2 regions of the Pseudomonas sp. FP597 genome follow, and region 2 is predicted to be linked to the other one. Evidence: predicted binding sites of a transcription regulator. Region 2 holds the regulator's gene; the other holds the start of a gene.
What was found. The regulator FliA, encoded in region 2, starts transcription of late flagellar genes. The targets are predictions, from matches to a motif close to CTAAAGTTTNNNNNNNNNNNGCCGNTAA.
Positions count from the first base shown of each region.

Region 1: the regulator FliA is predicted to act here: its motif matches at 6,800-6,827, upstream of flgM (flagellar biosynthesis anti-sigma factor FlgM).

Region 1 covers NZ_CP117432.1:4,937,599-4,946,051, reverse strand. The annotation lists gene mgtE (magnesium transporter) at 191-1,633, shown strand; gene PSH66_RS22560 (Arc family DNA-binding protein) at 1,818-2,144, opposite strand; gene PSH66_RS22555 (PA3371 family protein) at 2,535-2,714, opposite strand; gene PSH66_RS22550 (hypothetical protein) at 2,727-2,951, opposite strand; tRNA gene PSH66_RS22545 (tRNA-Arg) at 3,279-3,355, shown strand; gene PSH66_RS22540 (MFS transporter) at 3,630-5,015, shown strand; gene PSH66_RS22535 (flagellar brake protein) at 5,075-5,824, opposite strand; gene PSH66_RS22530 (flagella synthesis protein FlgN) at 5,920-6,390, opposite strand; gene flgM (flagellar biosynthesis anti-sigma factor FlgM) at 6,439-6,762, opposite strand; gene flgA (flagellar basal body P-ring formation chaperone FlgA) at 6,904-7,668, opposite strand; gene PSH66_RS22515 (chemotaxis protein CheV) at 7,749-8,453, shown strand, end outside.
Region 2 covers NZ_CP117432.1:4,581,925-4,590,377, reverse strand. The annotation lists gene flhF (flagellar biosynthesis protein FlhF) at 1-1,185, shown strand, start outside; gene fleN (flagellar synthesis regulator FleN) at 1,290-2,123, shown strand; gene fliA (RNA polymerase sigma factor FliA) at 2,120-2,860, shown strand; gene PSH66_RS20860 (chemotaxis response regulator CheY) at 3,029-3,403, shown strand; gene PSH66_RS20855 (protein phosphatase CheZ) at 3,422-4,210, shown strand; gene PSH66_RS20850 (chemotaxis protein CheA) at 4,222-6,453, shown strand; gene PSH66_RS20845 (chemotaxis response regulator protein-glutamate methylesterase) at 6,502-7,629, shown strand; gene PSH66_RS20840 (flagellar motor protein) at 7,629-8,369, shown strand; gene motD (flagellar motor protein MotD) at 8,446-8,453, shown strand, end outside.

The DNA of each region.
Region 1 (8,453 bases), 360 kb from region 2:
GCTTGTTCTTTCCAGTTTTTTAACGTTAAAGACGCACGCAACGTGTATCATTGCGCCCGTCAGCCCCGCCGGGGCTTATGGAATACCTCCATGGACTTACCCAGTAGTGACTCAGTACCCCGTTTTACCAATCATGAATTGACTGATTGATCCTTCCGGCGTGCCCCGCTGCTGGGAGTGGAGTTCGCCTATGACCGAAGTAGAAGTAAAGAAAACACAAGAAAGCCTGCAGGATCGCCTGGCTCAAGTCGTCGAGCTGCTGCAGCGTCAACGTGTGGTCGAAGACCTTACACATCGCCAGGAAGGTCCGAATAACGACCTCGTCGAAAACCTGGTGCACCGGCAAAATCTTGTCGAGTTGCAACGCAAACTCGATGACCTGCACTCCGCCGACGTTGCTTATATCCTCGAGGCGCTGCCGCTCGATGATCGACTGACCCTCTGGCAGTTGGTCAAGGCCGACCGCGACGGCGATATCCTGCTCGAAGTATCCGATTCGGTCCGTGAAACGCTGATCGCCGACATGGACGATCACGAGCTGCTGGCTGCGGCCAAGGAAATGGACGCTGACGAACTGGCGGATCTCGCGCCGGAACTGCCCCGTGATGTCGTCCATGAGCTGATGGAAGCGCTGGACACGCAGCAGCGTGAGCGCGTGCGCTCCGCGCTGTCTTACGACGAGGATCAGGTCGGCGCGCTGATGGACTTCGAGATGGTCACCATCCGCGAAGACGTCAGCCTGGAAGTGGTATTGCGTTACTTGCGTCGCCTCAAGGAGCTGCCGGGTCATACCGACAAACTGTTTGTGGTCGACTACGAAGGTATTCTCAAGGGCGTACTGCCGATCAAGCGGCTGTTGGTCAACGATCCGGATAAGAAAGTCGCGGATTTGATGGCCAGCGATACGGTGAGCTTTCACCCCGACGAGGATGCCTACGACGCCGCCCAGGCATTCGAGCGTTACGACTTGATCTCGGCCCCGGTGGTCGACAAGAACGGCAAGCTCATTGGTCGTTTGACCATCGATGAAATCGTCGACTTGATCCGTGAAGAAAGTGAAACCGAAGTCCTCAACATGGCAGGTCTGCGTGAAGAGGAAGATATTTTTGCCTCGGTCTGGCGTTCGCTGCATAACCGCTGGGCCTGGCTGGCCATCAACCTGATTACCGCGTTTATCGCCTCCCGTGTGATCGGGCTGTTCGAGGGCTCCATCGAGAAGCTCGTGGCCCTGGCGGCGTTGATGCCGATTGTGGCGGGTATCGGTGGCAACTCCGGTAACCAGACCATCACCATGATTGTGCGGGCGATGGCGCTGGATCAGGTGAGCACGGCTAACTCGTCGCGGCTGCTGCGCAAGGAGTTGGCAGTGGGTCTGGTCAACGGCCTGGTGTGGGGTGGGGTGATAGGCGTGGTCGCCTACCTGCTCTACGGCAGTTGGTCCCTGGGTGTGGTAATGACAGCCGCCATGACGCTGAACCTGTTACTGGCTGCGTTTATGGGGGTGCTAATCCCGATGACGCTGGCACGCCTGGGCCGAGACCCGGCCATGGGCGCCAGTGTCATGATCACTGCCATGACCGACAGCGGCGGGTTCTTCATCTTCCTGGGCCTGGCGACGATCTTCCTGCTCTGACCCGGGTAGCTTTTCTCTAACATAGCTGCTGTCGAGCCCCGGCGAGGCTGCGTCAGCGGTGTATCAGACACACCGCTGACGCAGTCTCGCTGGGCTCGACAGCGGCTGCGTGCGATACAAAATCTATCCAAACTCCAGGCAAAAAAAAGCCAGCACATGGCTGGCTTCGGCTTTCAGTTGCAGATCAATTGGCTTCTGCGGCCGCCTCGACGTCGTGCGCGATAAGCGAGACGAGGGCATTTTGCTGGCGGTGGGAGAGTTGGCGAAAACGCTGCAGCAGCTCGCGTTCGTGCAGCGACAACTCGGGGCTGTCCAGGCGCATGCTCAGCTCGTCACCCAGCGCACCTTCCTGAATAAGGCTCTGTTCCAGGCGCGCGATGATTTCGGAGTTCATGCTGCGGTGATGATTGCGAGCCACCTCGGCAATGCGTTCCCGCATTCCGTCTGGCAGACGTACGACGAACTTGTCAGCCGTACGGCTGGAATAAATTGCCTGTTTCAATGGGCGCATATATTTAACCGGTTAGTTCAGGGGAGCGGTTTTTGGAATTGGCCGCAAGATGAGTGTTAAGACAAGACTCACGACCAAAGTTCAACCCGAATTGCAAAGAGGCCGCATCATGCCTCAGATTTGCCAGTTCCTTGGCGTCAATTCTGTGACAAATATTGAACTGCCTAAAGGCTTTATGCCAGCACTCATTTGCATTTTTGCGGACTGGTTGGAAAACTTTTTCTCCGCGGCTGCCAGCGCTCAATTCGTACGCAGACCCAGGCCGCACAGGGGTTGAGGCCGCACATCGTATAGCAAAGTGGCCCTTTGCCCTTAACTATAAGACTAGTGGCAATTTGCCGATTTACTAGGGCAGGCGACGTAAGGTAGGGCGGGGAGGGGGGGCTGGACTCAGCGCAGAACCGGGTCGAATTTGATACGGCGCCCTACGACAAGCGTCATCAGCAGCACACAGGCGCAAACCCCGCTGGCGACGAATGCGCTGGTCTGGGCGTCCGGCGAATCGCTGATCAACGCCAGTACGCAGGTGGCGGCGGTGAGGCACAGAAATAGCCAGGCAGATTTGCTCATGAAGTGGTTTCCTCAGAAAACCCAGCGTTCGGATGCGGGCGCAGCCTGGTTGCCTTGGGCCAGGCGTACTGGCGACTGAGCATTGGGCGTCATCACCGCCAGCAGTGGGCGTTGTTGCAGGTGGTGGGGCACGGCCTGGCTGATCTGCGCCGGGTCGCTGTTGTTCGATTGGATATGGAACATCACCAGCGCGGCCAGGGCTACGGCGTTGAGGGCTAACAGAAGGGCACTGTTCATGATCACATTCTCCGTTTGACGCCGTGGCTGGGTAGGTGGTGTGGAAGATATATAGCAGGTCTCGTGCCAATCCATTAACTCAGTAAAATCAATGAGTTAGTTGAGTTCTGGAGAGGGCTTTCGTTGCAAATTGCAATGATGGCATTTTGGGGTAGTGCGTTTTGCACGACCTGCCATCGATGCCCGGGTTTGCGGGGCGAAGTCGGCGTGAGCGGGCCAAGGATCGCCCTACATTCAAAAAGCCCACGGACGACATGACAAAACCCACCTCGGCCGTTAACATGCACGCCGTCCGTCGCAACGCCCCTGGTCGTGCGGCTGTCATTTGTCCCAGTAGCTCAATTGGATAGAGCATCCCCCTCCTAAGGGGAAGGTTGGCCGTTCGAACCGGCCCTGGGACACCAGATTAGAAGCCTCGCCGAGTATTTGCGGCGGGGCTTTTTTATGCGCGTCAGGTCTTTTCAAGAGCCGATCGAACCTTGCCGCCGATCGAGGTTCACAGCAGGTGCGTCGTGTATTTCTCGACAGGGTGTACCTCGCATGCCACTCGGCAGCGTCTGAGCTGTTCTAGCAAAATAATCCCCGGAATCAGACTTTACCGCCTGTCCGGAACCGGCCACCCGGGACTATCATGCCGATAGCCCTGTCTCTCACCGCAAGGAGCCGCTCGGACCGCCGATGCGCCAGATCTGGAAATCTTTTCGAGCCCTTTATTTCGCCTCCTTGATGATGCTGATCGGCTCCGGCCTGCTCAGTACCTACCTGGCCTTGCGCCTGGCGGCCGACCATGTCGACAGCCTGTGGGTGGGTGCGCTGATGGCGGCCAACTACTTCGGCCTGGTGTTGGGCGGCAAGATCGGGCATCGTCTGATTGCCCGCGTCGGGCATATTCGCGCCTATGCCACCTGTGCCGGCATTGTCGGCGCGGCGGTGCTGGGGCATGGGCTGGTTGACTGGCTGCCGGCCTGGATCGTACTGCGGGTGATTGTGGGCCTCGGGATGATGTGTCAGTACATGGTCATCGAAAGCTGGCTCAATGAGCAGGCCGATGCCAAGCAGCGGGGCGTGGTGTTCAGCGGCTATATGATCGCGTCCTACCTGGGCCTGGTGTTGGGCCAACTGATCCTGGTGATGCATCCCCAGCTCGGCCTCGAATTGCTGATGCTGGTGGCGCTGTGCTTTGCCCTGTGCCTGGTGCCGGTGGCCATGACGCGACGTATTCACCCGGCGCCCCTGCACCCAGCACCGATGGAGCCGCGCTTCTTTATCAAGCGCGTGCCGCAGTCGTTGAGCACGGTGCTGGGCGCGGGGTTGATCGTCGGTTCTTTCTATGGCCTGGCGCCGCTGTATGCCTCGCAGCAGGGGCTCACCACCGAGCAGGTCGGCTTGTTCATGGGTAGCTGCATTTTTGCCGGCTTGCTCGTGCAGTGGCCGCTGGGCTGGTTGTCGGACCGTTATGACCGAGCGCTGCTGATTCGCTGTTTTGCCCTGTGCCTGGCGGTGGCGGCGTTGCCGCTGGCGATCATGACCCGGGTGCCGCTGGAAATGTTATTCGTTGCGGGTTTCCTGTGTTCGCTGGTGCAGTTCTGCCTGTATCCACTGGCGGTGGCGTTCTCCAATGACCATGTGGAAGGCGATCGCCGGGTATCGCTGACCGCCATGCTGCTGGTGACCTACGGCGTCGGCGCCAGCATCGGACCGCTGTTGGCGGGTGTGGTCATGAAGCTGTTCGGCAGCCAGATGCTCTATGCGTTTTTCAGCTTGTGCGCATTGATCCTGGTGTGGCGCATTCGGCCGAAGGCGGTGACCAACCTGCATCAGGTCGAGGATGCGCCGCTGCATCACGTGGCGATGCCTGACAGTATGTCCAGCTCGCCACTGGTGGCGGCCCTTGACCCGCGGGTGGATGAGCAAGTGGTGCAGGACCAGATGCAGACGACGGTGGAACCTGAGCCTGCGGCTGAGCCGGAGCAGCCGATGGCCGAGGAGCCCGCCGCCGACGCGCCGCCCGACCCCCTTGACCCGGACGAACACCCCCACGACTTGAGCAGGGCGCGCCCCTGAATGCAAAAACGGGCAGATCCTCAAAGGGTCTGCCCGTTTTTTGTTACGCCGTTTATGCTTTAAAAGTCGTCGTCTTTGTCGAAGCGCCGCGCTTCACGCTGCAGCTGATACACAAAACGCTCAACCTGGCGCTGCACCAGGCCGCTCATGTTGTGGAAGCGCACGCCGGCGAACGTGGTGTTGATCTTATCTTCGAAGTGCAGATAGCGCAGTTCCACGGCGGTGGTCATGCTGCCAAAGGGCAGTGCGGCGACGAAGCGGTCGTAGACCTGGCCCAGTTGCAGGCGTTCGGAAATGTCGCCTTCAAAGCGCAACTTGCAGCCGGTGGCGGAAATATCCAGCAATTTGCCGCTGACCGGCGCCTTGAGTTTTTCGCCACCCAGTTCGATATTGACCAGTTGTGCCAGTTTCAGCGCGGCCCGGAAGGCGTTGCGACGCTGGTGGTAGACCACTTCGTTCGGCAGGCTGCCGGTGTAGATGCGGTGGCCGTCTTTTTCGCTGGTGGTCAGGCTGCCGTTGCTTTCCCAGGCGACGCGTACGCCATCGTGGAAGCCTTCGATGCGAAAGGGCTCGCCGTTTTCGAGGTGGCGCTCGCCGTCGCGCGGGATCATTTCATCCAGCGCCAGGGTACCGCGTTCACGGTTGACGTCCACCAGATAGCTCTGGAAGCGTTGGCTGCGCTCATGGAAGGTGATGATCAACGGATCATGACTGTCTTGCAGCATCCGCAAGGTGCCGGCGATTTCCAGAGGCGTGGTGAGCACCTTGGGTGGCTGCGGAGCATCTTCCGCATTAAGGGCGTTGAACACGGTTCTTCCATCTCCAGACAAAGTACGACTGCACGCAGAACCGGCATTTTGCCAGCATCTTGCACGCCTTGGATAGGCCGCGCTGTAAACCGGTGTCAGGCTTGGCTGCGGGTGCTTGGCTTGACCAGACGCGAGGTGGAGCCTTGTGCGTTATACAGGGCTGGAGGCTCCCCGCCGTGCAGTATACGCAACTGGTTGGCCGTCGTAGCTTGCTGAAGCTGGATCGACTGACCGTTATGCAGGTTGGCTTCCTGGCACTGGGCGAGCAATTGAGTGAGTTCTATGCTCTGGGAGAGCAGTTGGTCGCCGACCGAGGAGTGGCTGGCCAGTTGAGCCAGGCCGTCGTGGTCTGCCGGCAGGCCAAGGCTGATGAGGATTTGGCTGCGTTTCTTGCCGTGCTGTTCCAGCAGGACAATCAACGACTGCTTGCGCGCCAGGATTTCTTCCAGCAGCGGCATGTCCCGGCCATAGAGGGCCAGGGATTCTTCTTTGAGCAGCTCGAGCAATTGTTGCGTCGGCGCTAGATCATCAATGATCAGTTGCAGCAAATTTTCGTCGTGATGCATGGCTGGCCTTGGGGTTTAAGCGTCCAAAAGCCCGGCGCAGGCATTTGCCTAGCGCTCGGCTTCGAAATTAAGCAGCTTGCTGGCTACACGGTTGCTGTCGACTGTATAGCTGCCATCGGCGATTGCCTGTTTCAATTCGGCCACACGGGCTTTATTGACCACCGGTTGATCGCGCAGCGAGTCAGTGACCTTCTGCAACTGTTGAGCCTCATTGCTCAGGTGTACGGATTCCCCGCTCTGGCTGGCACTTGCCTGTTCTGCCTTGGCGGGCAGTGGCTGGGCCTTGGCTTCGACGCTTTCTTTGGCACCGGTAGTGCGCGTAGAGCCTGACGTCGACGGGGTGTTATTCAAACGTGTGAAATCGATGACCATGATAAAAAAACCTCTGGGTATTTGGACGCTTGCCATGTTTTCGGCAATACCCGGACGAACTTTAGGCGCGAATGACAATAAATCTGCGCAGAGAATACTTCGCACACAGTGTAGGAAAACCTGGCGTCCTGTACCAGCAATCTATAGCGCCACCTCGACTTGGCCGGGCGCCGTGACCCGCGCCTTGATCACACGATTGGAATTGAGGTTCTTTACCCGAATCTGTTCACTCATGCCGCCGTTGGACAAGGCTTCACCCGGCATTTTCACGTTCAGAGTGCCGCTGCTGGCGGAAATCACCACCTGGTCGCCCTTGCGAATCACCTCGGCCTGTTCCAGGTGCACCAGGGTAATGACTTGGTCGGTGACCACTGGTCGGGTCAATTTTTGCCCGAGCGCCTGATCGAGCGACGTCAGGTAGCCCTGGTTGATCTGGCTGATATCGCGTTCGCGCAGCACGACGTCCTCGAAACCGATGATGCTGGTGCGTTTCAGCGGCCGGGCAACCACCACCACATCGCGGTACAACTTGACCTGAGCCGGCACGAACACCGTCCACGGCGAGGCGCCGTCGCAGCGTACGCGCACCGTCACGCGACCGATGGGTTGGGCGGGGCTTTCCAGGGTCGCTGTCAATTCCTTGTCGCACATGGGCATGCGCAGGCGCGGGTCCAGCGGGTTGACCTGGATTTCATAACGCCCCGGTGTCTGTGTGGTTGCCAGATAATCTTCTACAGTGAACTCAAGAAAGCCCTGAGTGACGCCGATAAGGAGATCAGGCAAGGTGACGTTGTCTGCGCGGGCCGTGGCGCCCATGCACACAGCAAGCAGCGCCACCGAGACGCAGAGCCATCTGCGATACCGTGGGAACCTGGGGCGTCGGGAAACTGTCGTTTTAATGTCCATGGCCAGTAAATAGCAAAGCTCGTGCCGTTTAGTGTCGGGTGCGCGTCGCACCTCAAAGGTTTTAGCGTAGGAGTCTGGGCATGGCAGGTGTAATGGATTCAGTAAACCAGCGCACACAGCTTGTAGGGCAGAATCGCCTGGAGTTGCTGCTGTTTCGTCTGGACGGCAAGCAGCTGTATGGCATCAACGTGTTCAAGGTGCGGGAAGTGCTGCAATGCCCCAAGCTGACGATCATGCCCAAATCCAGCCCGGTGGTGTGTGGGGTGGCAAACATTCGGGGTGCGACCATCCCGATTCTTGACCTCGCGCTGGCGACGGGGTCGGCAGGTTTGCAGGACCGCGAAAACCCGTTCGTGATCATTACCGAATACAACACCAAGACCCAGGGCTTTCTGGTGCGCTCGGTGGAGCGCATCGTCAACATGAACTGGGAAGAGATCCATCCGCCGCCCAAGGGCACCGGCCGCGATCACTACCTGACGGCGGTGACGCGGGTGGATAACCAGTTGGTGGAAATCATCGACGTGGAGAAGATCCTCGCCGAAGTTGCCCCGACCTCGGAGAATATTTCGGTCGGTGTGGTGGATGCCGAGACGGCACACAAGGCGGTGTCACTGCGTGTGCTCACGGTGGATGACTCCTCGGTGGCGCGCAAACAGGTGACCCGTTGCCTGCAGACCGTCGGTGTGGATGTGGTGGCGCTCAACGATGGCCGCCAGGCGTTGGATTACCTGCGCAAGCTGGTGGAGGAAGGCAAGAAACCGGAAGAAGAATTCTTGATGATG
Region 2 (8,453 bases):
GATTACACCCCTCAGGCCCTGGCCCCGCGCGTGCCGAACATGGAGCTTGAAGACGAGCTGCGCAAGACCGCCTCGCGCATCGTCTCGGCCCAGGCCGAGCTGAGCATGCGTGGCGACAGCGATGCCACCACCAATCGCCAATTGTTCGCCGGGCTGCCGTTGACCGCCTCCGAGCCGCTGGTCGAGCCGACTTTCATCGAGCCACCGCGTCCTGCCGCGCCAGCCCCGGCCGCCGGCGTCGACCAGCGCGCGTTCGACTCGATGCGCTTTGAACTCAACGGCCTGCGCGAACTGCTGGAAGTCCAGCTGGGGTCGCTGGCCTGGACACAGTTGCAAGGCAGCAAGCCGCAACAGGCCAACCTCTGGCGTCGCCTGCAACGCATCGGCCTGTCTGGCCCGCTGTCCCGCGACCTGCTGGCACTGACCACCGAAATCGAAGAACCCCGCCAGGCCTGGCGCATGTTGCTGGCCCACTTGGCGCGGATGATCGCCACTCCGGAAATCGAGCCGCTGGAAGAGGGCGGTGTGATTGCCATGGTCGGCCCGGCCGGCATGGGCAAGACCACCACCCTGGCCAAGCTCGCCGCCCGTTATGTGCTCAAATACGGCGCCCATAACATCGCGCTGGTGAGCATGGACAGCTATCGTATCGGTGCCCAGGAGCAACTCAAGACCCTGGGCCGTATCCTCAACGTGCCGGTGACCCACGTCGATCCGGGCCAATCCCTGGCCAATGCCCTCGATCCGCTGCTGCGCAAACGCGTGGTGCTGATCGACACCGCCGGCCTGCAAGCCAGCGACCCGGCGTTGCGCCTGCAGCTGGAAAGCCTGGCTGGACGTGGCATCAAGTCGAAAAATTACCTGGTGCTTGCAACCACCAGCCAGAAACAGGTTCTGACCGCTGCGTATCACAGCTACAAACGTTGCGGCCTGGCCGGCTGCATCCTGACTAAACTGGATGAAACCGCCAGCCTGGGCGAAGTGTTGAGCCTGGCGATCAGCCATGAATTACCGGTTGCCTACCTGACCGATGGGCCGCGGATCCCGGATGATTTGCATCTGCCGCGCCGTCATCAGTTGGTCAGCCGTGCCGTGAGCGTACAAATGCAAGACGAGCCTAGCGAGGAAGCGATGGCCGACATGTTCGCCGATCTCTACCACCACCCGGCAAAACGGGTCGGTTGAAGTCGATGAGCACCGTGAAATGTATCTACATCGATGGTCTGCAAGCGATTCACGCGGCCAAGCCATGTAGCCTGCGTCTAAGCAAGACAAGGTAAAGAAATAAAATGGGCAGCATGCATCCCGTACAGGTGATCGCGGTGACCGGCGGCAAAGGTGGCGTCGGAAAAACTAACGTGTCAGTGAATTTGTCCCTGGCGCTTGCAGAGCTTGGCCGTCGCGTCATGCTGCTGGATGCTGACCTGGGACTGGCGAACGTCGACGTTCTGCTGGGGCTGACGCCCAAACACACCCTGGCCGATGTGATCGAGGGGCGCTGTGAGCTGCGCGATGTGCTGCTGCAGGGCCCTGGCGGGATCCGCATCGTGCCGGCCGCGTCGGGCACCCAGAGCATGGTGCACCTGAGCCCGGCACAGCATGCCGGCCTGATCCAGGCCTTCAGTGATATTGGCGACAACCTCGACGTGCTGGTGATCGACACCGCCGCCGGGATCGGCGAGTCCGTGGTCAGCTTCGTGCGCGCGGCGCAGGAAGTACTGCTGGTGGTCTGCGATGAACCCACCTCGATCACCGACGCCTACGCCCTGATCAAACTGCTTAACCGTGACTACGGCATGAACCGCTTCCGCGTGCTGGCCAACATGGCCCAGAGCCCGCAGGAAGGACGCAACCTGTTCGCCAAGTTGACCAAGGTCACGGATCGTTTTCTCGATGTCGCCTTACAATACGTTGGTGCAGTTCCCTACGACGAGTGCGTGCGCAAGGCTGTGCAAAAGCAGCGTGCAGTCTACGAAGCGTTCCCTCGTTCCAAGTGCGCCTTGGCGTTCAAGGCGATTGCCCAGAAGGTCGATACCTGGCCCTTGCCTGCCAACCCTCGGGGGCATCTGGAGTTTTTCGTCGAACGATTGGTGCATCAGACGAGCGCAGGACCTGTGCTATGACAGCGAACGGCTATAACGCTTATAAGAAGTCCGCCCGTGACAGCCAGGGTGAGTTGATCGAGCGCTATGCGCCGCTGGTCAAACGCATTGCCTATCACCTGCTGGGACGCCTGCCCGCCAGCGTCCAGGTCGAAGACCTGATCCAGGCCGGCATGATCGGCCTGCTCGAAGTGTCGACCAAATACGATGCCAGCAAAGGCGCCAGTTTCGAGACGTATGCGGGTATCCGCATTCGTGGCGCGATGCTCGATGAAGTGCGCAAGGGGGATTGGGCGCCACGTTCGGTTCACCGCAATACGCGCATGGTCAGTGACGCAATTCGGGCAATTGAAGCAAAAACCGGTCGCGACGCTAAAGATCACGAAGTTGCGGCCGAACTCCAATTGAGTCTCGACGATTATTACGGGATTTTGAACGATACCTTGGGCAGCCGCCTGTTCAGTTTCGACGACCTGTTGCAGGACGGCGAACACGAAGGGCTGCACGAGGACGGCGCGAGCGCACACATGGAGCCGTCGCGCGACCTGGAAGATCAACGCTTCCAGGGTGCGTTGGCGGACGCCATCGCCAATTTGCCGGAACGTGAGCGATTGGTGTTGGCGCTGTACTACGACGAAGAGCTGAACCTCAAGGAAATCGGTGAGGTCCTGGGTGTCAGCGAATCGCGGGTCAGCCAGTTGCACAGCCAATGCGCCGCCCGTTTGCGGGGGCGTTTGGGAGAGTGGCGAGCGCGCTGACAGGCAGTGTGGGGACACTGCAAAGCGATACCGCGAGGGCGTTTGATTTTCGTGGTTCGGCCCGTGGTGGCCCCGGCAGTCCTATTTGTGTAATGCCTGTTGATTGAAATGGCGCGTCCAGGTGCTGGGCGCGTTTAAGACTGCTTGGAGGTCGAATTGGACAAGAACATGAAAATCCTCATCGTTGATGACTTCTCAACGATGCGGCGGATCATAAAAAACCTGTTGCGTGACCTTGGGTTCACCAACACGGTCGAGGCGGATGACGGCCTGACGGCGATTCCGATCCTCAACAGCGGGAGCATCGACTTTCTGGTAACCGACTGGAACATGCCGGGCATGACCGGTATCGACCTGCTGCGCCACGTGCGCGCCGACGAAAAACTGCGCAGCCTTCCCGTGTTGATGGTGACCGCCGAAGCCAAGCGTGAGCAGATCATCGAGGCCGCCCAGGCCGGGGTCAACGGTTACGTGGTCAAGCCATTCACTGCACAGGCCTTGAAAGAGAAGATCGAAAAAATCTTCGAACGCATCCACGGCTAATGCCATCGCGGGGGAGCTATGGAGCATAACGAAACGTCACAGGGAGACTTTGAGTCCACCCTGAAAAAACATGCTCACCAGTTGGTCGAATGCCTTGAAAAAGGCCAGTTCGGTGACGCGGTGCAGTTGATCCATGAGCTCAATCAGACCCGTGACCGAGGCCTGTACCAGGAAGTGGGCAAGCTCACACGCGAGCTGCACAGCGCGATCGTCAATTTCCAGATTGACCCGCACATGCCCCAGGCCGAAGAAATCTCACAGATCACCGACGCCACCGAGCGTCTGTCCTATGTGGTCAGGCTGACTGAAGCGGCGGCCAACCGCACCATGGACCTGGTGGAAAACGCCACGCCGCTGGTGACCGGCATGGCCACCGAAGCCCAGGCCCTGAGCGTTGACTGGGGCCGCTTCATGCGCCGCGAAGTGGGCGCTGAAGAGTTCCGTGAACTGGCCCGCCGGGTCGAAGGGTTCCTGTCACGCAGCGAGCAGGAAAACCGTACGGTTTCCAGCAACCTCAACGACATTCTGCTGGCCCAGGATTACCAGGACCTCACTGGTCAGGTGATCAAGCGCGTGACCCAATTGGTCACCGAAGTGGAAAGTAACTTGCTCAAATTGGTGCTTATGGCAGGCCAGGTCGATCGTTTTGCCGGTATCGAACATGACCGCGAAGCGATCCTCTCGGAAAAAGATCCACAAAAACATCTCGCCAAGGGTGAAGGTCCGCAGATTCATGCCGATAAACGTGAAGACGTTGTGTCAGGTCAGGATGACGTAGATGACCTGTTATCCAGTTTAGGCTTCTAAGGAGCACCCACATGAGCTTCGGCGCCGATGAAGAGATCCTTCAGGATTTCCTTGTAGAGGCCGGCGAAATTTTAGAGCAACTGTCCGAACAACTGGTCGAGCTGGAAAGCCGCCCAGATGATGCGAACCTGCTCAATGCAATTTTTCGCGGTTTTCACACTGTAAAAGGGGGCGCCGGCTTCCTCCAGCTCCATGAGCTGGTGGAGTGCTGCCACATCGCCGAGAACGTTTTCGACATCCTGCGCAAGGGTGAGCGTCACGTTGATTCGGAGTTGATGGACGTGATTCTCGAAGCACTGGATGCGGTCAACGGCATGTTCAGCCAAGTGCGTGAACGTGCCCCGATCACCGCAGCCACGCCGGAACTGTTGGCCGCCCTGGCGCGCTATGCGGAGCCTGCGGACACCTCGGCGGCGCCGGTGGTCGAAGCGGAGCCTGAACCGGAGCCTGAGCCCGATGTGACGGACACTGAGTTCGAACAGCTGCTCGACTCGCTCAGTGCCGTCAAGGCCGAAGCCGAAGCGCCGGCCACTGTGGCCCCGGCAGCGGCGCCGACCAGCGAAGACATTACCGACGCGGAATTCGAGTCGCTGCTCGACCAGTTGCATGGCAAGGGCCAGTTCGCTGCCGATGCGGTCGCGCCTGCCGCTTCTGCACCGGCTGCACCGGCCGCGCCTGTCAGCACCGACATCACCGACGACGAATTCGAAGCGTTGCTCGACCAACTGCATGGCAAAGGCACGTTTGCCGCCGACGCCTTGCCGGCAGTCGCTGCCACCGCCACCGCCGCCGCGCCTGCAGCCAGCGCTGCGCCCGCCGCTGATGGCTTGATCACCGATCACGAATTCGAAGCCCTGCTCGACGATTTGCACGGCAAGGGCAAGTTCAGCGAAGCCGTCTCGACGGCAGCCGTCGCTGCGCCCGCACCGGTTGTCGCCAAAGCCGCCGCGCCGGCCAAAGCCGCCGCTCCAGCCGCCAAACCGGCTCCTGCTCCGGCAGCGGCCCCAACGCCGGCCCCAGCCCCAGCACGTGCCGCCGCCGCGGCACCGCCTGCGGACAAACCCGCCAGTGAAGCCGAAACCACCGTGCGCGTCGATACCGCGCGCCTGGACGACATCATGAACATGGTCGGCGAACTGGTGCTGGTGCGTAACCGCCTGGTGCGCCTGGGCCTGAGCAGTGGCGATGAGGCCATGCAAAAGGCGGTGTCGAACCTCGATGTGGTCACCGCCGACCTGCAAACCGCGGTGATGAAAACGCGGATGCAGCCGATCAAGAAAGTCTTCGGCCGCTTCCCGCGCCTGGTCCGTGACCTGGCGCGCCAGCTGAAGAAAGAGATCAACCTGGAACTGGTGGGTGAAGAAACCGACCTCGACAAAAACCTTGTCGAGGCCCTGGCCGACCCGCTGGTCCACTTGGTGCGCAACGCGGTCGACCACGGCGTCGAAACGCCGGAAGAACGCGAAGCCTCGGGCAAGTCCCGTGGCGGCAAGGTGATTCTGGCGGCGGAGCAGGAAGGCGACCATATCCTGCTGTCGATCACCGATGACGGCAAGGGCATGGACCCGACGATATTGCGCAACATCGCGGTCAAGCGTGGCGTGATGGACAAGGACGCCGCCGACCGCCTGACCGACACCGAGTGCTACAACCTGATCTTCGCCCCGGGCTTCTCGACCAAGACCGAGATTTCCGATGTGTCGGGCCGTGGCGTCGGCATGGACGTGGTGAAGACCAAGATCAGCCAGCTCAACGGCTCGATCAATATCTACTCGACCAAGGGCCAGGGCTCGAAGATCGTCATCAAGGTGCCGTTGACCCTGGCGATCATGCCGACCCTGATGGTGATGCTGGGCAACCAGGCGTTCGCCTTCCCGCTGGTCAACGTCAACGAGATCTTCCACCTCGATCTGTCGCGCACCAACGTGGTGGACGGCCAGGAAGTGGTGATCGTGCGCGACAAGGCGTTGCCGCTGTTTTACCTCAAGCGCTGGCTGGTGGCATCGGCGGCTCACGAGGAGCAGCACGAAGGTCATGTGGTGATTCTGTCCGTGGGCACCCAGCGTATCGGCTTTGTCGTCGATCAACTGGTGGGTCAGGAAGAAGTGGTCATCAAGCCTTTGGGCAAAATGCTGCAGGGAACCCCGGGCATGTCGGGTGCGACCATCACCGGTGACGGTCGGATCGCGCTGATTCTCGATGTTCCGAGCATGCTCAAGCGTTACGCCGCTCGGCGTATTTGATTCTGGTGGGGCAGGGCGGTCTCGCTCGCCCCACCTAACGGAGTGTTTATGGCAGTCAAGGTCCTGGTGGTGGACGATTCGGGTTTCTTCCGCCGCCGCGTCTCGGAAATTCTTTCCGCCGATCCAAGCATCCAGGTGGTCGGCACGGCCACCAACGGCAAAGAGGCGATTGATCAAGCCATTGCGCTGAAGCCGGACGTGATCACCATGGACTACGAGATGCCGATGATGGATGGCATCACGGCAGTCCGGCACATCATGCAACGCTGCCCGACCCCGGTATTGATGTTCTCCTCGCTGACCCATGAAGGCGCCCGAGTGACCCTCGACGCGCTGGATGCCGGTGCGGTGGACTTTTTGCCGAAGAATTTCGAAGACATCTCGCGCAACCCCGAGAAGGTCAAGCAGATGCTGTGCGAGAAAGTCCACAGCATCTCGCGCAGTAACCGTCGCAGCCTGTTCAGTGCGCCGACGCCTGCTCCGGTGGCGGCACCGGCCGCGCCCACCGGTTCCTCGTTCGGGCGCCCGGCACCCGCGCCGCTTGCACGACCCGCGCCGCCACCGGTACGGGCCTCGGCGCCGGCAACCGCGCATTCGCCGGCACCCAAGCGCAAAGCCTACAAGCTGGTCGCCATCGGCACCTCCACCGGTGGCCCGGTCGCCTTGCAGCGGGTGTTGACCCAGCTGCCGGCCAACTTCCCGGCACCGATCGTATTGATCCAGCACATGCCCGCCGCGTTCACCAAAGCCTTCGCCGAGCGCCTGGACAAGCTGTGCCGCATCAGCGTCAAGGAAGCCGAGGATGGCGACATCCTGCGTCCTGGCCTGGCGCTGCTGGCGCCGGGTGGCAAGCAGATGATGGTCGACGGCCGTGGCGCGATCAAAATCCTGCCGGGCGATGAGCGTCTCAACTACAAACCGTGCGTGGACATCACGTTCGGTTCGGCGGCCAAATCCTACGGCGACAAAGTTCTGGCGGTGGTACTCACCGGCATGGGCGCCGACGGCCGCGAAGGTGCGCGCCTGCTTAAGCAGGGCGGCAGCGCGATCTGGGCCCAGGACGAAGCCAGCTGCGTGATCTATGGCATGCCCATGGCCATCGTCAAGGCTGACCTGGCCGACGCCGTCTACAGTTTGGACGATATCGGCAAGCACCTGGTGGAGGCCTGCCTCTGATGGACGTGTTGAGCCTGATCGGCATTACCATGGCATTTGTCGCGATCATTGGCGGCAATTACCTCGAAGGCGGCCACCTCGGTGCGTTGGCCAACGGTCCGGCGGCGCTGATCGTGATCGGCGGCACCGTGGGCGCCGCGTTGTTGCAGTCGCCGATGAGTTCGTTCAAGCGTGCGATGCAGATCATGATCTGGATCATCTTCCCGCCGCGTGTCGACCTGCCCGGTGGCATCGACCGCGTGGTCAACTGGAGCCTCACCGCCCGCAAGGAAGGCCTGCTGGGCCTCGAAGGCGTGGCCGATGCCGAGCCCGACAGTTATTCGCGCAAAGGCTTGCAGTTGCTGGTGGACGGCGCCGAGCCGGAAGCGATCCGCAGCATCCTCGAGGTGGATTTCTACACCCAGGAAAGCCGTGACATCAACGCCGCCAAAGTCTTTGAAAGCATGGGCGGCTACGCGCCGACCATTGGCATCATCGGTGCGGTGATGGGCCTGATCCACGTGATGGGCAACCTCGCTGACCCTTCGCAACTGGGCAGCGGGATTGCCGTGGCATTTGTCGCCACCATCTACGGTGTGGCCAGTGCCAACCTGGTGCTGCTGCCGGTGGCGAGCAAGCTCAAGTCGATTGCCATGCGCCAGTCCCGTTACCGTGAAATGTTGCTCGAAGGCATCCTGTCGATTGCCGAGGGCGAGAACCCGCGTTCCATTGAATTGAAGCTCCAGGGCTTCATGGATTGATGGATATGTATAGCTGGCCTGCGGCCTTGTTGTGGCGAGCGAGCCATAAGTCCTGTGTACAGAGAGGTGCCTGCCAGTGAGCCG